DNA from 3 places in the Colwellia sp. BRX8-4 genome. Region 3 is predicted to be linked to each of the others. Evidence: predicted binding sites of a transcription regulator. Region 3 holds the regulator's gene; each other region holds the start of a gene.
The links. Region 3 encodes LexA, which represses DNA repair genes until DNA is damaged. Its sites were predicted from a motif close to TACTGTATNNNNATACAGTA; they were not measured.
Positions count from the first base shown of each region.

Region 1: a site for LexA is predicted at 5,101-5,120, ahead of H4J56_RS12820 (DNA polymerase II). Genes of this name have one in related genera too.
Region 2: a site for LexA is predicted at 1,260-1,279, ahead of H4J56_RS13975 (LexA family transcriptional regulator). Genes of this name have one in related genera too.

Region 1 is NZ_JACGVS010000014.1:63,246-71,487, forward strand. Features, by position in the region: gene secF (protein translocase subunit SecF) at 1-579, shown strand, start outside; gene H4J56_RS12810 (GNAT family N-acetyltransferase) at 670-1,191, opposite strand; gene H4J56_RS12815 (cystathionine beta-lyase) at 1,250-2,434, opposite strand; gene H4J56_RS12820 (DNA polymerase II) at 2,556-5,069, opposite strand; gene dinG (ATP-dependent DNA helicase DinG) at 5,210-7,327, shown strand; gene H4J56_RS12830 (pseudouridine synthase) at 7,331-7,975, shown strand; gene H4J56_RS12835 (NUDIX hydrolase) at 7,980-8,242, shown strand, end outside.
Region 2 is NZ_JACGVS010000016.1:65,798-74,039, reverse strand. Features, by position in the region: gene H4J56_RS13980 (Y-family DNA polymerase) at 1-846, opposite strand, end outside; gene H4J56_RS13975 (LexA family transcriptional regulator) at 834-1,247, opposite strand; gene H4J56_RS13970 (PolC-type DNA polymerase III) at 1,399-2,013, shown strand; gene H4J56_RS13965 (endonuclease/exonuclease/phosphatase family protein) at 2,180-3,181, shown strand; gene H4J56_RS13960 (ice-binding family protein) at 3,245-4,444, opposite strand; gene H4J56_RS20020 (PEP-CTERM sorting domain-containing protein) at 4,826-4,933, opposite strand; gene H4J56_RS20015 (PEP-CTERM sorting domain-containing protein) at 4,999-5,076, opposite strand; gene H4J56_RS13945 (ice-binding family protein) at 5,172-6,323, opposite strand; gene prsT (XrtA/PEP-CTERM system TPR-repeat protein PrsT) at 6,491-8,242, opposite strand, start outside.
Region 3 is NZ_JACGVS010000001.1:137,224-145,465, forward strand. Features, by position in the region: gene H4J56_RS00590 (hypothetical protein) at 1-55, opposite strand, end outside; gene H4J56_RS00595 (SURF1 family protein) at 82-813, opposite strand; gene H4J56_RS00600 (DUF2909 domain-containing protein) at 870-1,085, shown strand; gene H4J56_RS00605 (cytochrome c oxidase subunit 3) at 1,164-2,048, opposite strand; gene H4J56_RS00610 (cytochrome c oxidase assembly protein) at 2,101-2,682, opposite strand; gene ctaD (cytochrome c oxidase subunit I) at 2,694-4,286, opposite strand; gene coxB (cytochrome c oxidase subunit II) at 4,298-5,854, opposite strand; gene lexA (transcriptional repressor LexA) at 6,420-7,055, opposite strand; gene H4J56_RS00630 (alpha/beta fold hydrolase) at 7,132-7,950, opposite strand.

The DNA of each region.
Region 1 (8,242 bases), on a different contig from region 3:
ATTAGCCCTCAAGATGCTATTTACATTGGCAGCCAAGTCGGAGAAGACTTAATTAACCAAGGTGGCTTAGCACTATTAACCGCAATCATTGTTATCTTAATGTATTTGTCTTTTAGATTTGAATGGCGTTTAGCCGCGGGGGCTGTTATTGCGCTTTTTCATGATGTACTTATTGTACTGGGGCTTTTTGCATGGTTTGGTATCCCCTTTGATTTAACAATATTAGCGAGTTTATTAGCTATTGTAGGTTACTCGTTAAATGACTCTATTATTGTCGGTGACAAAATCAGAGAAATAATGAAATCTACCCATGACACCACAATAGATGAAGTGATCAATCAAGCTATTAAATCAACCTTAGTGCGAACGATGATCACCTCAGGAACAACCTTAGTGACTATTATGGCTGTATGGGGTTTTGCCGGAGAGTCTTTAGCGGGGTTTTCTATTGCGCTATTTTCAGGGATTTTAGTGGGCACTTTCTCTTCTATTGTAATTGCGGCAACAGTGCCACAATTACTCGGGCTAACCGCTGATTATTATCAACAAAAAGAGCTAGAGGTTTGTCCTTTACCCTAATGTAAACAGTTTGAGAGGAAATTGGCAACACTAGGATATTTACACTTAAGTCCATATCCTAGTGTTAAACGTTACTGTCTTTAAAGTTGGTTACTGTTCAAAAATTGAAGCCAGTCTGACTTTATAAAGATTATTGGTTGACCCATAAAACTCAATAGTCTGTTCAAATACAAAACCAAGCTTTTTTAATAATACGTTAGAGGGAGTATTTTCTAGTGAGGTGATCGCGACAACATTTGCCGCATAATTATTGTCATAAGCAACTTTTAATACGGCTAATGAGGCTTCTCGAGCAAAGCCTTGCGAACAATATTCAGGTAACAAGGCATAACCTAAGTCAGGGAATTCCAATTCAGGCCGCTTTAACAAACCACAGAGTCCAATCGGTGTGTTATCACTTTTCAAAGCGACTAAATTTAGCCCAAAACCCTGTTCGCTATAGCTTGCTAGTGGACCATTAACTAAGTAGGCAATTGCATCTTTAGTCTCTCTAACCCCTTTATCACCAATGTTTTTAATAAAAGCATCATCATTCAATAATTGCAGAACAAATTCATGGTCCTGCTCATTCAGGTGCCTAATGGTTAACCTTTGTGTTGTGCATAGAAGCATGTAAATTCCAAACTTTTAACGCGTAAAGCCTAAGCTTTATTTTTTAATAAAATACTGTCTAAGATTTATTTTCTAAGGCAGTGTTCAATCTATCAAAGCCTCGAGCAAGGTCGGCAATTAAGTCATCAACATCCTCTAAACCTATATGCAGGCGAATTAATGGATATTCATAATTCCACTTTGTCGCTGTTCGCAAACGCCCAACATTGGTATTACCCAAAATTAAACTTTCAAAACCGCCCCACGAATAGCCCATTTTAAAATGTTCCATACCATCAAGTAAGGCATTAAGTGATTGCTTATCACCACGGGTTAACACAAATGAAAACAAACCGTTAGCACCAGTAAAGTCACGCTTAAAATATTCATGGCCCGGACACGATTCGAATGCAGGATGAAGAATAACATCAACTTCTTCGCGTGTTGCTAACCAATTAGCCACTTTTAGCGCACTAATTTGATGTTGTTTTAAACGCACACCTAAGGTACGAATGCCACGCATTGCCAAATATAGATCATCGGGTGAAGTACATTGCCCCATCAGATAACTGTTTTCACGCAGTTGTGGCCAATACTCTTCAGTGGCTATTGCCGTACCTAACATCACATCTGAATGACCAACGATATATTTAGTCGCTGCTTGAATCGAAATATCGACACCATAATCAAAAGGTTGAAAATTAACCCCTGCAGCCCAAGTATTATCGAGCATAACCATACAGCCATGCTGGTGAGCAACTTCAGCTATACCGGGAACATCTTGAACTTCCATGGTAATAGAACCAGGAGACTCTAAGAAAATAAGTCGGGTGTTTTCTTTAATAAGTCCGGCTATATCTCGGCCAATAGTTGGATCGTAATAAGTCGTTTCAACGCCAATATTGACCAATATTTTATCGCAAAAATCACGCGTGGGTTCATAAGCCGTATCGACCATAAGGATATGGTCACCGGTTTTAACAAACGAAAGAATAGCATTAGTGATCGCCGCAGTACCCGATGGATAAATGGCACAACCAGCGCCGCCTTCGAGATCAGTCATAGCATCGGCGAAAGCAAAAGCCGTTGAGGTGCCTCTTCTGCCATAGAAAAGTACTTGATTACCACGATTTGCTGTTGCGTGATTCATTTCTTTAACCGTATTAAAAACAACGGTTGATGCACGTTCTACTGGGGGATTAACAACGCCACGTGTCCATTTTGATTTTCGTCCTGCATTGACTATTTTGGTATCGTTGATCATGATCTTTCATCCTAAAACATAAAATTCATTTAGCCATCTAAATAGCTAACTCAATAAAGTCACCTTATGATCTTTCCAAGCATGATGCACGATTTATTTATATTAATTAAAACAGCAGAGGCTATTGAAACAAGTTCATTTGATCACTGGTTAATTTTTCGAAACTACTCCCGACAAAAGGTAAAATAGCATCAGCAACGGTCGCTAATTGCCGATCGATATAAAACTGGTAATCGAGTGGCGCGTTAACATAACCTTTTGCTTGCGGTCCAGAAGTCGTGATCAGGTACTCTATCCAACCACGTTGCTGATATTTTAGCGGTTGCTTATTTATCTTGTTTATATCATCGGCTAAACGTGCCGCTTTAACATGTGGAGGCACGTTTTTAATGTAATGATCTAACTGCCTACGAATGCGTTTACGATACACCAGTAAATGATCTAATTGCCCTGCTGATGTTTGAGTAACAATATTGCGTACATAGTCAGCAAAAGGTTCGCCATTAAATATTTTTAAATACAACTCTCGTTGAAAAGTTTTAGCCAGTTCAGTCCAATCGGTACGGACGCTTTCTAAGCCTTTAAAAATCAATTCTGATGAGCCATTTTTTTCTACAATGCCAGCATAACGCTTCTTAGTACCGACATCTTGCCCTCTGATGGTTGGCATCAAAAATTGGCTAAAATGTGTTTCAAATTCAATTTCAAGTTGGCTTTCTATCGCAAATTCTTTTTTAAGCGTTGCTTGCCACCTAAGATTAATTTTATCTTGTAAGGTTTTACCCAGCTTTTGACATTGCTGGTGACTAAAATCATCGTCAACACTAACAAAAATAGAATCGGTATCACCATAAATAACTTGATAACCATCATCTTCTAGCCACATTTTAGTGGTGATTAATAATTCATGGCTTCGTTTAGTGATTGAGCCCGATAAACGTGGATCAAAAAATCGACATCCCGTAGAGCCTAAGACCCCATAAAACGAATTCATAATAATTTTTATCGCTTGCGACAATGCCGCATTTTTATCTTTTTTAGCAATATCACGCTCTAACCACAGCTCATTAATAATTTCAGGTAAAAAATGCTTATCTCTAGAGAAATAAGCACCATCAAAACCTTTGATACTAGTCTCTGGTGATTGTAAACCTTCAATTAGGCCCATAGGATCAATATTAAAACTTCGAATAATAGAGGGGTAAAGACTTTTAAAATCAAGTACTAAAACATTTTTATATAAACCCGGAATAGAGTCCATCACATAACCACCAGGAGAAATTAGCCCTTGCAAGCCATCGCCCATATTGGGCGCAATATAACCACTACGGTGTAATTTAGGTAAATATAAATTGGTAAACGCTGCCACAGAGCCGCCAATACGGTCTATAGATAAACCAGTTAGTTTGGCGCGCAAACGCGTGAATTCTAGTAATAGAGATTGTTCAAAGATCAGGGTAACTAAATGGCAATCTTCAAGGTTATAAGCGGCTAAAGCTAGCTTGTCATTGGTAAAGTTGTCGTTAATCTCTTGCATTCTATTGTCAACATCATCAACTTTTTTCCCTTTACCTAATAAGGCATTGGCAACAAAATCAAGCGAAAAACTTGGAAAGTTATAAGTCGCGTTTTTTAGTAAATCAATACCATCAAGGACCACTCTGCCAGCGACATCAATAAATTTTTGCTCATTTTGACTACCACCTGCCGAACGTGTTCGCCAGCGAGGTGACTTGTCATTGCGGCCGATATTAAAAGGGATGTTATAAATATCACAGCGTTTTTGTAGCAAATTAAAATCAAAGTTAATCACGTTCCAACCAATAAAAATGTCGGGGTCGTGGATTTTTATCCAAGCGATCAGCTCAGCTAGCAGCGCTTGTTCATTGTCAAGCCAAACGATGTGCTCTGCGATTTCTGTCGCCTCAGCGTCGGATAACTTGGACTGCGTTATTTTTGCTAAAAACTTGTTTTGATCACCGATCATCAAAACACATTTTATCGGCTTACCATCAGACATTTTATGAGAATGTAAACCAATAGAATAAAGCTCCCCTGCCATTGAACACTCAATATCGAGTGATACCATAGTTAAAGCAATATCATCAAGTAACTGAGTCTTATCCGTTGCTCGGCATTTGTCACTATAAAAGGTAGCAAAGTTAGTCTGTGAAAACTGTTTGGCAGATTCGGTTACCGATGAAGCTGTTAACCGAGGGATAAATTCAATACCAGCGGTAATAAAGCGCTCCATTAAAAAGCGTTCATCGGGGCGAAAATCGTCTTCATAGCATTTTATTTGGGCTTGTTTTAAAACATCGCGTGCGCGATAGAATTCACGCATCGTTGAAAAATAAAAGCCACTGACGAGTTGTTGATTAAAGGTTTTAAGCGCAAGCGGGGTAACTTTAGCCGTTACTATTCGCTGCTCCGACAGGAGACTTTGCGCGTGTACTTGCTGCGTTTGTTCAACAAAAAATAATGCCTGTTGATTTTGCACAATAACATTAACAGCACCTTGAAGGGTTTTAACCCATAAAGACAATTCGATACCTTGTTTGGTATCATAGGCTTGACGGGTTAATAAAAAGCCATAATTCAAGCTAGGCGTTAATTTTTCTACAGTTAATGACATTAATTATTTTAATTCGTTGCGGATAACGATAAACTGTTAATATATACAGCAGTATATACTCATCCTATTTGAAGATACAGGATTCAGCCTATTTAACTGGAATGAGTATATAACCTAATGAACCCTAAATGGCTAACAGCATGCTAAGCGATAAAATTAAAGTAGCAATTCGCACATCGTATAAAACCATTGGTGAAAATTTAGAAAACTTTCACCCAAGAAAACAGCAAACTTTTTTGATTGCCGAAATAGCTAAAACTCTTGCGGGAGAATACGATAAAGCGCGAAAAATTATTATCATAGAAGCCGGCACCGGTACGGGTAAATCCTTGGCTTATTCATTAGGCGCTATTCCGTTAGCGATGTCACGTCAAAAAAAGGTCTGTATTTCTACTGCAACAGTTGCGCTACAAGAACAATTAGTGGATAAAGATTTACCCTTCTTAAAGAAACATTCAGGCTTAGATTTTAATTTCACCTTAGTCAAAGGTCGCCAGCGCTATGTTTGTCGGCAAAAATTAGCCCTGGCTGTGAGTCAAGACGATTCACCTCAGGCCGGTTTCACCTTTGCGCAAAAACCTAATGCCATGGATATAAAGTTATTACATCATTTACATAAAGCGTTAACGGATAATAAATGGCAAGGCGATCTAGATTCTTGGGCTGACCCTATCCCTCATCATTTATGGCAACAAATTCAATGTGACAAACACAGTTGTTTAAAACATTTAGCCGATCACACCCATTGCCCTTTTCATAAAGCTCGAGAAACCATGGAGTCTGCCGATGTGTTGGTCATTAACCATAGTTTATTACTGGCTGATTTAGAGCTTGGTGGAGGTGTTATTTTACCCTCGCCAGAAGACACTTTTTACATTATTGACGAAGCACATCATCTGCCTAAAGTAACCCGTGATCATTCAAGTGCGAATGTTGCCATTAAAGGTGCTATTGATTGGCTAACTAAGTTAAAAGAAACCGGCGATAAAATGGCAAAATTAATAAAGTCGACTTCGGCCATTTCACCCTCGTTAAAGTTAGGGGACGATTGCCAAGATTTATTAATGGAAATGCAAAAAGTAGCGAGCTTTATCGAAAACAATCAGGCGTTATATTTCAATGAAAAAGCTAAAGAAAATAGCCGTTTCTCTCGTGATGACGAGGCGGCATTATATCGTTTTGAAAACGGAATCGTTCCACCGAACTTAAAAAACTCAGCTAAAGATTTAGCAGAGCTCAGTAAAAAATGTTTAGGACATTGCAATAAGCTATATAATTTATTGATGGAGTCAGTGAAAGACGGGGAGTGTAAAATGTTTGTTGCCGAGCCCTTACTTGCAGAAGCTGGTTTTATGATCCAACGGTTAGAAAATTTCAACTCACTATGGAAAATGTATGCCAAAACAGACAGTGAGAAAGGCGCTCCAATGGCAAGGTGGTTCGAAAAACTGACAGGGAAACGTAGTGACTTTTTAGTGTCGGCTTCCCCTATTGAAGTGGGCTTTACCCTTGAAGATATTCTCTGGTCAAAATGTGAAGGGGCGGTATTATGTTCAGCCACTATTTTAGCATTGAATTCGTTTGAGCATTTTCGACGCCAGGTCGGTTTACAAACGAATGATGGCACCCAATATCAAAAAGTCGACTCACCGTTTGATTATCAAAACAATGCGCAACTTGTTATCGCTAAAATGAAAAATGAGCCAAGTAGCCCTCAGTTCACTGATGAATTAATTAATGAGTTACCGGTGTTAATTAAGCAAGAAAAAGCCTGTTTAGTGCTATTTTCTTCGTATTGGCAAATGGAACAAGTAGCTAAATCCTTACGAGAGCAGCACAAAATGGAGATTCTAGTTCAGGGTGAGCAGTCACGTCAGCATATTATTGAGGCCCATAGAAAACGCTGTGATGAAGATAAAACCAGTATAATTTTTGGCACACAAAGTTTTTCTGAGGGTTTAGATTTACCCGGTAAATATTTAACTAATTTGATTATTACCAAATTACCCTTCTCTGTGCCAACATCACCCGTTGAAGAAGCACAAGCTGAATACATTACCGCTAAAGGCGGTAATCCTTTTATGTCGATTTCAGTGCCAGAAACATCCAAAAAACTGATTCAAGCGACAGGACGATTACTGCGAAATGAGAAAGATACCGGTATCATTACTTTAATGGATAAACGTTTAGTGACCAAGCGCTATGGTAAGCAATTACTTGATTCTTTACCGCCCTATCAAATTATTTCAAAAGGATAAGCTTTGACTAACCTCACTAACCGTACAAAAGCGTCAAACTCAACTAATCGTCGATTATCAAAGAGTCGCGCATTAAAAGATGTTAAGCCTCGCCCTTCCCCAGCAGATCGAGTGTTAGTACTTTTCAATAAACCCTTTGATGTACTGTCACAATTTACTGACGATCAGCAGCGTAAAACCTTAAAAGATTTTATTCCGGTTAAAGACGTTTATGCGGCTGGGCGTTTAGACCGCGACAGTGAAGGCTTATTGTTGCTGACCAATGACGGGAAATTGCAGCACAAACTGGCTAACCCAACCGAAAAAACTGAAAAAACCTATTGGGCACAAGTCGAGGGTGTACCACAGGAAGCTGATTTACAAAAACTTCGAAAGGGTGTGGAACTAAAAGATGGCCAAACGTTACCAGCAAAAGTAAAAGTGATCAATGAACCAGACCTTTGGCCTCGTAACCCGCCAATACGCGAGCGAGCGAATATTCCCACGACATGGCTCAGTATCGCGATTACCGAAGGAAAGAACCGGCAGGTCCGCAGAATGACCGCGGCTATTAATTTTCCAACGCTACGACTTATCCGTTACAGCATTGGTCAATACAGCCTTGACGGTATCGAAAATGGCCATTACCAACAACTTAAAAGTGAATAAGAATATGACACTAGCAGTTAACATTGCCGGTAATGACCATGGCGAAGATCAATTTAAGCCCAATGCTACCGTGGCAGCTATTATTGTTCATCAAAATAAGTTTTTATTGGTTGAAGAAATTGAAAAAGGTAAAAAAGTCTTTAACCAACCTGCTGGACATTTAGAGGCGAATGAGAACTTAATTAGTGCCATTGAACGAGAAGTTCTTGAAGAAACAGGCTTAACACTTTCGCCGAATTACGTTTCAGGTATTTATTATTTTTATCG
Region 2 (8,242 bases), on a different contig from region 3:
AGATTGACGCCTTACTTTTTTAGCGACTATCGTACTATGGGTAGTTAAGGCTGCTTGTAATGTATGTATATCTACAATACGTTGACCAAAACTACGTGTAGAGAATATTTCCCGTTTAGGTGCTTTTACATCATCCCAGCTTAAACAGCTAATCCCCTTTAATTCGTTAACCGTACGTTCAGTGATAACACTAAATTGCTTGCGCATAATTTTAGGGCACTGCATTGATAATTGATGAGCTGTGCTAATATTTTGCTGTTTTAGTCGCTGAGATATTTTATTACCAATACCCCAAACCTCATTTACCGCCATTTTTTCTAATATTTCTTTCGCACTTTGCGCGTTATCAATAATGGCAACACCCTGGTAACCGTCAAGTTTTTTAGCTGCATGATTTGCTGCTTTAGCTAAGGTTGATGTTGTGCCAAAGCCAACTCCCACCGGTAACCGGGTTTCTTTCCAAATAGCACGTCTTATTTCATGGCCGTATTGGTGCCAATCTTTAATAACGCCACTATAGTTTTTAAAATGTAAAAATGACTCATCAATTGAGTAAATATATTGGTCATCACAATACCTAGCAATAACATTCATCATTCTTTCACTTAAGTCAGCATATAGCTCGTAGTTGGAAGAGCGTACCACTACACCATGCTTATGTAGTAAGTCCTTTATCTGAAAATAGGGGGTGAATTTTGGAATACCCAGCCGTCGAGCAATAGGACAAACAGCACAAATGCAGCCGTCGTTATTCGTTAAAACAACAACGGGCTTGTTTCTTATGCTCGGGTCGAAGACTTTTTCTGCGCTGGCATAAAAAGATACTGCATCAACTAATGCATACATGCGGTTAATTCAGGAGCTTGATGATGGAGTCGAATAGAGCGAGTAACAATACCTTCTAATTGAAAGTCGTCTTCGGGCTTGATGCTAACTGGCGCAAAATCTTTAGACGCTGATAACAGCCGAGCTTGCTTTTTATCAATCAACTTACAGACAAAGCAGCCATTGTAATTTGCCACGATGACATCACCATTTCTGGCGGTGAGTGAGCGATCAACGATAAGTAAATCACCATCAAAAATGCCCACACCCTGCATGGACTCACCAGATGCTTGGCCAATAAATGTGGCATTAGGATGCCTAATAAGAAGTTTATCTAATGATAACCCCAGTTCTTTATATTCGGCTGCGGGTGATTCAAACCCTGAAATACCTGCTTCAATGTAAATAGGAATAACTTTCATTACTTAAATCTCACCTGTGTTTTTATACAGTATAGTTTCTAAGTTGATTATTGAACAGAATAATTTAACATTGCTTACGAGTAATGATTACTTTCATTTTGAAATATAGCCGTTAAAATCAGCGCTGCATAAATTTATAGGGTTAACTTAGATGCATGAAAATGCCAATTCGTTAGTGGTACTTGATTTTGAAACCACAGGACTATCACCCAATCAAGGTGATAGAGCGATAGAGATAGGTGCGGTTAGAATTGTAGACGGTAAGGTTACCGATAAATTTCAATCATTAATGAATCCTGGTTTTAGGATCAGTGGTTTTATTGAGCAATACACCGGAATATCTAATCAGATGCTTGCTAAGGTCGGCTCTTGTGGTGAAGTGATGGCACAATTTGCCGATTTTCTGGGTGACGATAATTTACTTGCCCATAATGCTTCCTTTGATCAAAAATTCTTGGACGCTGAGCTTAATAACATTAATCGAAAATACTTTGGGCAATTTATTTGTTCGTTACTTGTCTCTCGCAGAATCAATATAGACGCACCTAATCATAAATTAGGTACGCTTATTCGTTATAAAAATATTCCATCAGATGGGGCTTTTCATCGGGCGTTATTTGATGCTGAGATGACGGCAAAATTGTGGTTGTTGATGCTTGATGATATTGAAGAAAAAATTAACCACGAGTTTGTACCTTTTGCATTAATACAGAAGTTATCAAAGACAGCAAAAAGTGACGTAAGTAAGCTGTTAACTAAATGGTAATTTATCTTGTTGGTTTTTAATTTTTTATCTCAGGTATACTCACAGTTTAACGTTTATTAGAGTTAACATTATCGACTATCCAGATAAAAAAGCCCCAGAAGAAATAGATCCCATACTGCCTTCTATAGCTGTATCAAATTTACAGCTTAAAATAGCTACTTTTAATTTGTTTAATTATCTTGAGCCGCCCAATGCTTTCTATGAATTTGAACGAATTTATAGTGCTGAGCAGTGGCGTAAAAAGCAACATTGGATTGCTGAATATTTACGTGAATATCAACCTGATATTATTGGCTTCCAAGAAGTCTTTAGTCCTGAGTCTCTAGAGCAATTAGTTGCAGAGCAGGGCTATTGTTATTTTGCCGTGGTTGATGAACCACAAGTGATAGATGATTTTATTTATAAACGTCCTGTTGTTGCCATAGCATCTCGTTACCCTATTGTTGAAGTTACTGCGGTAAAAGCAAACACTGAGCTTGCACTATCATTAGGTTTAACTGATAAATTCTCTTTTAGCCGAAAAGTGTTAAGGGCAACAGTTGATGTGCCTCATATGGGTAACTGTGATTGTTATGTTGTGCACTTTAAATCTAAGCGCTCTATGATTGAAGTCGATGATAAAAATATAAGTCGTACACCAGAGCAAACCATTATTGAAAGCCTAAAAGCACAAGTGGCAGGTGGTTGGGGCTCAACGATACAACGTGGCAGTGAAGCGGCGTTATTAATGATTGAAATAATAGCGCGGCGTGAGACTACCGGTCAGCCAATGGTATTAATGGGCGACTTCAATAATACCTTAACTGATGGTGTGCTAAGTCATCTACTGACTAACACCCTACGCTTTGTTTCGGCCATTGACCGTGATGCCTATCTTGCTAAATATTGCTTGCAAGATGCTTGGGATTTATTTCAAGTTGCAGTGAAAAATGAAACTCATCAAGAGGAAAAAATACAGCGCACTCCGACACATTATTTTGGTGCGAGCAGCTCAGTACTTGATTATATATTATTATCATGTGATTTTGACGCTAGTTATCACGATAGTCTTTATCAGGTCAGTGCGTACGACACCTATGATCGACATTTAATTAATCCTATCTTTGAACGAGATGGCGAAAGTACCGATCACGGTATTGCCTTGGTTACACTAACGTTAAGATCATAAATTAGTCAAAGACCCAAATAAAAAAGGCTCCCAAAGGAGCCTTTTTTATTGGTGATACTGAATTTACGTTTTTTTACGTTGCGCTTTAATTGCCAAACCAAAAAGTGCTAGAGCGAATAACCACAGTGTTGCAGGCTCGGGAACTTGAGTGACGGCAATGCTATCTGCAGAAGCTCTGGACTCGCCATTGGTACAATCTTTTTTACCAATAACAGTATCAGCACCAAATTCAATAAAATTACTTGCTGAATAAGCGCCGCCACAATCATCGCCTATGCCCGCTATCATTGAATCAGCACCTGTTTGAACAAAACCTCTAGCAAAAATATAACCTCTAGCCTCAGCGCCGGCGCCGAGTTGTGTGTAACCTGCTGAGCCGGTTTTATCGCCAAGAACATTCCAGATAATAGTGCTGTTATCGGTAACATCTTTCAATATCACTGTTGAGTTTGCAGAGAAGGTCAGATAGTTGGCGATATTAAAAATCCAAGAGCCATCGATACCTTTACCATCAAGCGTTAAGGTTTTACCTATCGCGATGGTTAAATAATTTATTGTGCTGTAAATACCCGCTTCAAGTGTTTCGTCGTTGGTGCCAAAAGTGGTGGATACAAGTTCTGTTCCTGTACCCATGTCTTTTATATCTTGTTGCACAGACGTAATAAGCACTTCCTGACTATCAACGATGGTGGGCAGTGCAACCATTTTCAAAGAATTAGCAGTAAGCGCGCCAACGATTTCAACACTTGCACCAATAGTGGTGGTGGTTCCAGCATCAACATCGCCCCCGAAAAGTGAGCCTGCACCAACGGTTACTGTGCTGCCAGCCAAAACATCGCCGCCAACCTCAACGGTTGCCGCTATGGTTACTGTTGTGCCAGCGCTTAGCTCGCCATCAACTTTTGCACTCGCACCAATAGTTGCTGTGGTACCTGCAATAATAGAGCCGTCGACAACAGCAGAAGCGCCTAGGGTAACGGTTGTTGTACTTTGAATATAGCCATCGACACCGGCAGCTGCGCCAAGTGTTACTGCGGTTCCAGCCTCAACGTTACCACCGACAATTGCATCAGCTGCTAGTGTTATCGCAGTAGCACTTTGGATATTGCCACCAATAGTTGTTCGTGCGCCCATGGTTATATAACCACTGGCATAAAGCGACTGGTTATTTAGTTCTGAGCCTAGCAAAGGTTGAAAACTCGCTTGTGCGTCAGACACAGCAAATAACACCACAATACAGAGGATTGAATTGATAAGTTTCAAATTAGACACCATTTCATATAGCTGAGCGTTCAGCATATAAAAAAACTTAATTTTTATAGAACAAAAAAACTTATTCCAAGAATTGTACAACTGTATAATAGCAGATAAGACGGTGTGTTGTTTGTTATTCGAACATTTATATCGTAAGTTATTGTAATTATTTTCTTTTGTTTTTTATTACAAAGCAGGTGATATGTTCATAAGTTAACATAATACGTCAAGAGGTTAACATGATGCACAAAAAGGTTAGCGAGATGTGATGCAGGCAGATCACAATTATAATTGTCTTGTTAAATAATGTAGTAAAACGAGCTATAGCCAAAATGCATAGTTAGCACAAATATAAAGGCCACTTAAGGGCTATTTTTAAATATTCAAAGGTTATCTGTGCTTTCTATTCACTATCATAGCTATGTCTAAACCTAAACCTAATAACCAAATAGTGGCAGGCTCAGGTACGTCAACTGCTCCGCAACCTTGATGTCCAATGATACTGATTGTTGCAGCAAATGTGACGGTACTGCTTACTGAAAAAACACCACCAAAACGGTCATTTATCTGTGCTTTCTATTCACTATCATAGCTATGTCTAAACCTAAACCTAATAACCAAATAGTGGCAGGCTCAGGTATGTCAACTGCTCCGCAACCTTGGTGTCCAATGATACTGATTGTTGCAGCAAATGTGACGGTACTGGTTGCTGAAAAAACACCACCAAAACTCTCATTTATCTGTGCTTTCTATTCACTATCATAAATATACCTAAACCTAATAACCAAATAGTGGCAGGCTCAGGTACGTCAACTGCTCCGCAACCTTGATGTCCAATGATACTATCTGCGGCAAATGTGACGGTACTGGTTGCTGAAAAAACACCACCACAACTGTCACCTATACCTGTTACTAAAGAAATAGCCCCGCCATCAATGGCTCCCTTAGAAAGAATATGACCTCTAACTTCTGCACCTGCCCCAAGTGATGTTAAGCCTGCTGTGCTTTCTCCCAGTACATTCCAAAGAATACTGCTGTTATCGGTGACGTTTAACAATACGACCTTGGAGTCAATGCCAAAGCTTAGATTATTGGCAATATTGAAAACCCAAGAGCCATCCATACCATTACCATCTAAGATCAGTGTTTTTCCTGCGGCAATAGTGAGATAATTAACAGAATTATAAACGCCAGCGACGAGTGACTCATCGTTGTCGCCAAAATCATCCCAATCTAGTTCTTGATCGGTTACCAATGCTTTTAGCTCGGCTTGCACCGTGGTAATTTGATTTTCTTTACTGGTAACAACAGGAGCAGGAGGTGGGGCTTTTGATGAGTCGCTGGTAGCTGGTCCACCATCAATAATAACATTAGCAGCAATGGTTGCCGTAGTTCCGGCATCAACATTTTGATGAATATGTGACCCCGCAGCTATGGTCACTGTGGTTCCTGCTACAACATTCCCCATAACCTCTGCATTTTGCTCTAATGTTACTGTGCTTCCTGCTTCAATATTTCCCTCAACATACACACCGGCGCCGAAGGTTGCTGTGGTACCCGTTTGAACCTTACCGATAACGTTTACATTGGCGCCTAGCGTTGCGGTAGTGCTCGCTTCTATATAGCCATTGACAATAACATTATCGCTTAGGGTTGCTGTAGAGCCAGCCTCAATATTGCCACCAACTTGGCCATTGGCCGCTAATGTTATTGTGGTGAGGGCCTGCATATTACCATGAGTAATCACACCATCAGCCATTGTTATCGTACCGTTAGCATAGACTGATAGATCATTGAGGTCTGAATCTAACAGAGGGTGAAAACTTGCGTTTGCACTAGAAACTAAGATTATCGTTAAGATAAATAAGAGGTGTGTGAGGCGCTGCATAGTAGACTCCATGTCATATATCTCAAAATTACAGACGAAAAAACTTAATCCATAAGTTGTATACTTTACACAATATATAATAGGAGGGAGCAGGGTATTTGTACAATAAATGCACGCTTAATTGTAAATATAGTTACCTTTAGTTGTTAAGTTACTGTAAATTTTGTTTATTTTTTTTCTAATTTATCAAATAATTGTTGAGCCAATTGATGTTCTTCAAAATCATCGGGTAAAGCTATTAATTTAATTAATACTTTTTTTGCCTCATGGATACGTTGCAACTTTGCTAGGGCATAAGCAATATGGTATTGAATATCTGGGCTAGTGGAAGATAAGCTGAATGCCTGCCTTAAGTAAGATAGACCCAAATCTAACTCTTCAGATAAAACCAATGCCCAGCCAATAGTATCTATAATGGAAGGCATTCTAGGGTCAAGGTTCAAAGCTTGTTTAGCGGTTTCTATTGCCATAGTAAAGTTCTTATCTCTAATATAAATAGTCGCTAAATTATTCAGTGCTAACGCTCTTTTTGTTGGTGGTATATTATTTTTAAGCAGTATTTGATATTGTTTTTTTGCTTTTTCAAAGTGTTTATTTTCTAGCAAATGATCCGCCAACAAATGACGATGCAATAACAATTGAGGATATTCAGTGATAAGGTTATTTAATTCGGCAATAAATTTTTCTGACAAAGAGGCTGTTTTACTGATTTGATATAACTTACTTAAAGCCGTTAAATTAGTATGATCTTGACTAACCGCCTTTAAGTATGAATTAAAAGCTTGAGGCTTATTATTGCCAGCATTATAAATATCGCCTTGTAAAATAGTAAGCTCGACATTGTCTTTAGGTATTCTTTGTTGAGTTTGTGCAAGTAACTCAATGGCTTCGTTAATTTTATTTAATTGAATTTTAATCTTAATAAGTTCAATAACAATGGGTAATGAATTAGGCGCAAATTTAAAGGCTTTTTCCCGACTATACTCTGCGCCAGCAAAGTCTTCTACTTTTAGTTGTAGTCGACTTAGTTTCATTAATAGTGGCACATTTTCATCAACCAATCCCGCCAATATATCTAATTTACGTTGAGACTTTTTCGGTTGATCTAATGATAATAATACTTCAGCTTTTTTAAATAAAGCCTGAATGTTTAGTCTGTTATCCCGCAACATTTGGTCAATAACTAACAGTGCATCTTGCCATTGTTGTTCAGCAATATAAATATTCGTTAACTCAGTCAGTGCAACTGTCTTTACTGATGGTATTTTAGCTTGCTGCTCAAGCCCAGCAATAGCCGCCTCTTTATTACCAAGACGATATTCAACTTTGGCAAGTAATAATGCACTTTGATTATTATTTTTATTTTTATTTAGCACATCGCTCAATATCTTTCTTGCTAAGTCTAGTTTGCCAAGATTAAGTTGTAATAATGCATAACTGGTACTGATTTCACTATTTTGTGGCTGCTTTAAATACAATCTTTCTATAATTTTTTGGGCTTGGCTAAATTGTTGTAATTCAATCAATATTTGTGCAGTTATCAAATGATAGCTGACATTCTCTGGATAAGTATCGATTAATGGTGTTATATAATTTAAGCTTTTTTGGAAAGCTCCTACCCTTAATGACAACAGTGACAACGCGTATTGATAACTTTCACCCCCTTTGATATTTGCATCTTCTAATAAAGCAAGCGCTTGCTCAATACGGCCAGAGCCTTCTAGTACATTGGCTGAGAGAATCAACACCGCTTCATCTGTAGGGTAATCAACGCGCAGTTTTGATAAAACAAAATCAGCTTTATAATTTTGGTCAAATTTAAGATATAAACCAGCTAATATCAAGGCGTACTGTTTATTGAATATCAGATCTTTCTCATTCTTTTCGAGTAATAATAAGGCATGTTTTGGTTCTTGCTG
Region 3 (8,242 bases):
CGCCCAGCACCATGACCATACTACGACGAGATTTTTTCTGTGATACATCATTCATACACTTAGACCTTATTATTTTTTTTATTAGTGATTTAACGCTTGTTCACTATTTCTACCCAATTTAATTGACGCCCATATCATCAACAATAACCATGCTATCGCCAAACTAAACCATTGAAAGGCATAAGCACGATGTTTTTCAGGCGGCATAACAATTGGTTGCCAATTTTTTTCATAACCCACACTCTCTGTTTTATCTAAGTAGACGACAAAGGGCAAGAGTTGACGTGAAATTAATGTTGAAAATTTATCTAATTCTATCTGCTGAACACGCAATGGCCACTCACCTTTAACCAAGACTTGTTCCATTAACATTATGCCTTGCTCTATTTTACGTACGTGACCTGATAGTTGATACTTTCCAGTAATAGCCTGCACATCGGGAATTTCTTGACGATTTATAGAACCTACTACCCAACCTAAATTAACTAAGACCGCCTGCTCACCACTATTAAACACTTGATAAACACGATAACCTAATTGTCCTTTATTCGTTTGGTTGTCTAATAAAAAAATAGTATTATTATCAAATTCCCCAAACATAGTGATCGGTAGATCATTAATTTCATTTTTTTCTGAGAGCACTTGAGAAAGTGACAAGGCTTGTGTTTGGCTCAATTGTGTAATGGTTGCGATGCGTTGCTCTTTTTGTAAAGCACGATCACTTTGCCATAATCCGAGTTTTACTAATCCGGAAAAAACAAGTAGGGTAAATATCAACCAAGGTAGGCGAATGTTTGATATAAAATTTTTCAAACAATTAATTCCTTAAATATGCTTAAAGCGAACATAACAACATAGGAAATTTTTAAATGGCATTTGCGATAAAAATAATTATTATTGGCTGCTTAGTCTTCATGGTATTTAGCCTGTTTCAGGCACTCTTTGTCTTAAACAAAAATGACCCAAGTAAACCGTCAATGTCAAAATTTATTGGCCGACGCGTGATGATTTCAGCCTTCATTATTATACTTATGCTAGTCGCTATTTTAACAGGCGTTATTACGCCACACCCACGACCATTCTAATCAACTCGCTTAAAAATAAAAAGTAGGTGAAGCTAGCTTCACCTACAATATTTCTTAAACGTTTATATCAGTAATTTTTTATACGATATAAACAAAAACAAACAGTATCACCCAAACCACATCAACAAAATGCCAATACCAACTTGCCGCTTCAAAAGCAAAAGCATTTGTTGGGGTAAAGTGGCCTTTTAACACCCTTAAAAATACCACAATAAGCATGACGGTACCTAAGGTAACGTGCATACCATGAAAACCGGTCAGTAAGTAGAAAGTTGAACCATAGATACCACTAGTTAAGTACAATTTCATTTCTTCTGAATAGCCGTGCATATACTCGACAACTTGCAAGAATAAAAAGACAACACCTAATAATATGGTAAAACCTAACCATATTTTCAGCATTTTACGATTATCTTTTTCTAAGGCTGAATGTGCTAAATGTGCAGTAATTGAAGACGTTAATAACAAAATAGTATTAATTAACGGTAGGCCATACCAGCCCATTTGAGTTGTTTCGGTTCCATCTGGTGTGACTAATAACGGCCAACTTGCGACAAACTCAGGCCATAAAACAGCACCAGTCATGGCATTATTATCTGCGCCGCCCAACCAAGGTACTGATAACGTGCGGGCATAAAATAAGGCACCAAAGAATGCTGCAAAAAACATCACTTCAGAAAAGATAAACCAGCTCATTCCTTGACGAAATGAGTTATCCATTTGATGGCTATACTTACCTGCCATCGATTCGTTTATAACGTTACTGAACCAACCATAGAGCATGTATATAACTAAACAAATGCCGGCAAGCAATATGTAACCGCCAATGCCACCTTCGCTACTATTTAACGTAGAAACATAGTTCCCGGCGCCAACAGCAATTAAAAACAGTGCCACTGCGCCAACAATTGGCCAATGACTTTGTGATGGTACGTAATAACTTTCATATTCTTTTGTTGTCATTATTATTCCCCTAAACAAATACTGTTACACGCTAAGTGCTCAGTATAAATTGCTACGATTCCACTTTTCCGGTCACGTCATACAAAGTGTAAGACAAAGTTAGCGTTGAAATATCTTCAGGTAATTCTGGGTCAACATAAAACTGTAACGCCATTTCTACCTCTTCATTCGCTTTTAGCGGTTGCTGCGTAAAACAAAAACATTCAATTTTTTGAAAATACGCTGCCGCTAAACCGGGCGATACTGACGGAACTGCTTGGCCAATAATATCGCGGGTGGATTCATTTTTTGCATAAAATTTAACAAGTTTCATTTCACCGGGATGAACTTTTATTTCACGGACCATAGGTTCAAACTGCCAAGGTATACCTTGGGCGGTTCGACTAATAAACTGCACCGTAACAATCCTTTTTGTGTCAATCTGCTCAACATTATAGACAGCGGCGGCAGTGGTTGACGTTTTTCCATTCAAACCAGTAATATCACAAAACACATCATATAAAGGGACAAGTGCAAAACCAAAACCAAACATACCAAAAACAATCATAACCAGCTTTTTTATCACTTGATTGTTTTTCGTTATAGCAGTGCTATCTTTGTTATTTGAATTTTGCAATTCGTCACCTTTATTCATATTTTATTAACTTAATCAATTTTTGGTGGTGTTGAAAATGTATGGTACGGAGCAGGACTTGCAACAGTCCACTCTAAACCTTCAGCGCCATCCCAAGGTTTAGCCGATGCTTTCTCTCCACCTCTAATACACTTAATGACTACCGCTAAGAATATTAGTTGCGAAAGACCAAAGGCAAAACCACCAATACTGACCCACTTGTTGAAATCAGCAAACTGCAACGCATAATCTGGAATACGACGAGGCATGCCCGCTAATCCTAAAAAGTGCATAGGGAAGAATAGTAAATTAACTGAAATCAATGAACACCAAAAATGCCATTTAGCTAACGACTCGTTATACATATGACCTGTCCATTTTGGCAACCAGAAGTATGCACCAGCATAAATCGAGAATAATGAACCGGTAACTAATACATAATGAAAATGAGCAACAACAAAGTAGGTATCATGGTATTGGAAATCAACAGGTGTTAATGCCAACATCAAACCAGAGAATCCGCCTATAGTAAATAAGATGACAAACGCGATAGAAAATAACATCGGCGTTTCAAAGCTCATTGAACCACGCCACATAGTTGCGACCCAGTTGAACACTTTAACACCCGTAGGTACGGCAATTAACATGGTGCAATACATGAAGAACAGTTCACCAAATAACGGCATACCTGTCGTGAACATGTGATGCGCCCAAACAATAAATGACAACACAGCAATCGATGCCGTTGCATAAACCATTGAGCTGTAGCCAAATAACTTCTTACGAGCAAACGCTGGGATAATTGTCGAAACAATACCAAAAGCAGGTAAAATCATGATATAAACTTCAGGATGCCCGAAGAACCAGAAAAGATGCTGGAACAATACCGGATCACCGCCACCAGCGGCATCAAAGAAACTCGTACCAAAATAAGTGTCGGTTAACAACATAGTTACCACACCTGCGAGCACGGGCATCACCGCAATCAATAAGTAGGCGGTAATAAAAAATGTCCAAACAAACAATGGCATTTTCATGTAAGTCATACCAGGCGCACGCATATTCATAATAGTAACAACAATATTAATTGCGCCCATTATTGATGAGATACCCATAATATGAACAGCAAAAACAAAAAATGCCGTACTACCATTTGAATAGGTTGTAGAAAGTGGTGCGTAGAATGTCCAACCAAAGTTAGGCGCACCTGACTCCATAAAGAATGTAGACAAAAGAATCCCAAAAGCAAAAGGTAGAATCCAGAAGCTCCAGTTATTCATACGTGGTAAGGCCATATCTGGAGCACCAATCATCATAGGTATCATCCAGTTAGCAAACCCGGTAAAGGCCGGCATAATTGCACCAAATACCATGATCAAACCATGTACGGTTGTTAGCTGATTGAAAAAATCAGGCTCCACTATTTGTAAACCGGGTTGGAATAACTCGGCTCGAATAACCATGGCTAAAGCGCCGCCGGTTAATAGCATAATAAAAGCAAACCATAGATATAACGTACCTATATCTTTATGGTTTGTCGTGTACAACCAACGTTTGATGCCTTTCATTTTATGGTCATCATGATGATCGTCGTGCGATTCTTGTTCTATAACGTCTGTAGTCATTTTATATCCTCCTACTTCGCACTAGCAGCATCAACAGCTGCAGGTTGTACTAAATCACCGGTGTTATTGCCCCAAGCATTACGCTCATAAGTAACAACTGCCGCTATTTCGGTTTTAGTTAACTGACTACCAAAAGCAGCCATAGCAGGGTTTTTCTTACTGCCATTAATAACCATATCTATATGCACAGCAATATCACCCAGTGCAATTGCACTACCTTTTAGTGCTGGAAATGCCGGAGGTAAACCCGCACCAGAAACTTGATGACAAGCAGCACAAGCTTTCATGTAAACTTGCTCACCCATAACCATCAGTTCATCTTCGCTGTACACTTTAGTTAGATCTTCTACTGGGGCTTCTTCAGCAACCATTTCAGCAACTGCTACCGGTGTTTCTGTGTCATTGCCTGATCCCTTAGCAGCACCTTTAACATCAGCGGCTTGTACGGCATCACCGGTATTGTTACCCCAAGCATTACGCTCGTAGGTCACAACTGCAGCAATTTGCTTCATACTTAACTGCTTACCATAAGCTTGCATACCTGTACCCGCTTTACCATTGAGTACAATATCAATATGCTCGGCAATACTACCCGTAGCAACTGGACTTCCTTTAAGTGCAGGAAATGCAGGAGGTAGACCAGCACCAGAAACTTGATGACAGGCAGCACAGTGGGCAATATAGGTAGTTTCACCCAAGGTCATCAATTCATCCATTGATGCGGAAGCGTTAAGAGATGCTTTCTCAGCAGCAGCGGCTTGAGCGTTGAGTTGGTGTTGTTCATCAAGCCATTTTGCATAGTCTGCTTCAGACTTTACTTCGACAACAATTGGCATAAAACCATGGTCTTTGCCACAAAGTTCAGCACACTGACCTCGGTATATCCCAGGCTTGTCAACTTTTGTCCATGCTTCATTAATAAATCCTGGGTTAGCATCTTGCTTTACAGCAAAAGCAGGTACCCACCAAGCATGAATAACGTCGTCAGAAGTGATTAAAAATCGTACTTTTTTATTAACTGGAATGACAAGGTGTTTATCAACTTCGAGTAGGTAATTTTCACCTTTGACTTTATCGCCAGCATCAACATTAAGGTGTTTACCTTCTTGTGTTTCATACTGTGATCTTGGCGTCGATAAAACGGAGTAGAACTCAATATCTTGATCAAAATATTTGTAATGCCATTTCCACTGAGAGGCGGTAACTTGAATGGTAACGTCAGAATCGTCGTTATTTTCCATTTCAATCAGTGTTTTTGTTGCTGGTACAGCCATAGCGATAAGAATGACAATGGGAATTGCTGTCCAGAGGATTTCTACTTTTGTACTTTCATGAAAATCTGCTGATTTAGCCCCTTTGGATTTTCGATGGAAAACCATTGACCAAAACATAGCACCAAAAACGACCACACCAATTGCTACACATATATACATTGCGAGCATATGTAGATCGTAAACATCTCTACTTACTTCTGTTACACCCTTGGTCAGATTTAATTGCATATCTGCCCAAGCTGAACTGGAAAGAACACTCCCCAACAACAGCCAACCTAGGTTACGTCTTTTCACACGACATCTCCTTCACCCTATAAAAGTTTAAAACTTGATACCTAGGACAAAACACATCCTTTAGTACGGATTTTTATTATTTTCTTAGCGATTTTGTTATCAACCAGTTAGCGTCGACAACATCGCCTTATATTTATATTTGTACACATTCCAAACTAGAATTACTTAAAAGTTGATCTGGGTCAATTTAAAAATCGAGCTATTTTAAAATAAAAACCAATAAAAACAATAGAGTATCAACTCTAATACAGGCAAAGGCCTAATAACAAAGGGCTGTAGCCGTAGTATTAAAAATAAACAGCTGAGTATAAATACGCGTATTGTAAAAATTGATCTTGGTTGTTTTTTAATCAGAGAAAGATAAAGTTGTTTGAATGGGCTTTAGAGTGAAAATTATTCTTAGTAAAGAGAAAGGTTTGCATGAAAAGAATACGAAAGGTTAGAAAAGCAAACTTTAGCCTATTTTATACACTAAAGTTTGCGGAGCAGTTTTACATATTTAATACTATATTTGTTAGATAAATTGGCTTAGTTACCACCAAGTTTATTGGATAGGTTAACTTAATTACATCCAGTCTGCCGAGCGAATAACGCCAACAGCCAACCCTTCAATATTAAACTCTTGATCAGACAAATCGACTTTTATAGGAGAGAAGTCATCATTTTCAGCATGTAAGTAAACGATGTTACCTTCTCGTTTATAACGTTTAACCGTAACATTTTCTTCGACACGAGCAACAATTACTTGGCCATTCTGTACATCGGTCGTTTGATGAACCGCTAACAAGTCACCATCAAGTATGCCGATATTTTTCATGCTTTCGCCATTAACTCTCAATAAGTAATCAGCAGCTGGGTGGAACAAATTACCATCAACTTTGTAATGATCTTCAACATGCTCTGCAGCTAAAATAGGTTCACCTGCAGCCACTCTGCCGATTAAAGGTAAACCGGCTTCTTCCATTAACTTCTCAGTCAAACGAATGCCGCGAGAAGTACCTGGCAACATTTCTATATAGCCTTTTTTAGCCAAAGCTTTTAAATGTTCCTCTGCTGCATTTGCTGATTTAAAGCCAAAAAACTTGGCTATTTCAGCACGCGTTGGTGGCATGCCCGTATCGCTTATTTTGTCTTTGATCAGATCAAAAACTTGTTGTTGTCGGTTCGTTAGAGGGCGTAATTCGCTGATTTCATTTAGCATAGGGAGCCTGTAAATTTACACAGTTGTTACTGTGAGTATATACAGGTCGTTAGTAAAGGCAAGTTTTCTAGTCGAATTATTTTTGAAAACTCCCTGATTTTAAATAATGGATAACTTGTTCGATAACTTTTTCGTTTTTCATCATAAATGGATGGGTCGTTTCCATTTCAATGTGATCATTCATACCATCAAGTTTGGTACTAGCAACCGAAACTTTACCATCATCTTTATCAGGAATAAGTGTTGATAATATCCAATTAATACTTTGATTACCGGCAATAACACCCAAATCAAAATTAGCATTGCCAAGGTTACTAGGGACACTGAATTCGCCGGTACCTAATTGCATACCCGCATCACCATTGATGAAACTAAAACCAGGTGTATTTTTTAGTTTATCAACAACTTCACTGCCTTTGTTTGGTGGACCTAGCATCACGACTTTATGTAAATTAGGTATTTTATGCATACTTAAATATTGGCGAACTAATATACCGCCCATTGAATGGGTAACAAAGTTAACTTGGCGATTTTCACAAATTAATAGCGCTTTAGAAATCACTTTTTCAGCCAACTCTTCTATCGAATAATCTCTAGAAGGGTAGTTGATATTTATCACAAAATATCCTTCTGCTAACAATCGTTTTTCAATAGCTTTCATGGAGTTAGCCGAACGTGCAAGCCCATGCAGTAAAATTACACATTCACCATTAGCTAAAGAATCTGCTGGCTCTTCAAAAGAAGCTTGAATTTTATAGCCACGTTCAACCGAAGTATCTAAGCTTTCTTGTTCAATCATATTTTTTAAACGAGTTTCTGCATCAGTAATTTTTTTACTAAATTGTTCTTTAAGTAGCGCTAGGTCTGACTTAAGTGCTGCAATTTTTTCATTCATAGCTGCGCTCCATCATTTTTTTTTAGAATTCATTATTGATACTGTAGTCATGTTAAACAGCAGCTAAGCAATATATTTTTAGCTGCCACAAATATAAAATATAAAACAGTTTTCTCCAACAAAATTTGAAACCATTACCCTTGTAATGTCATTTTTTTCGATAAACTTCTCGCGTGGACCTTTAAATAGCCATAGAAAGCTATACGATATTAACATTTTATATTAGTTATCTGTTAGACATTGATAATCTTCAATCGATCTAACTTTACCAGTAACTACATACATTCAAGCA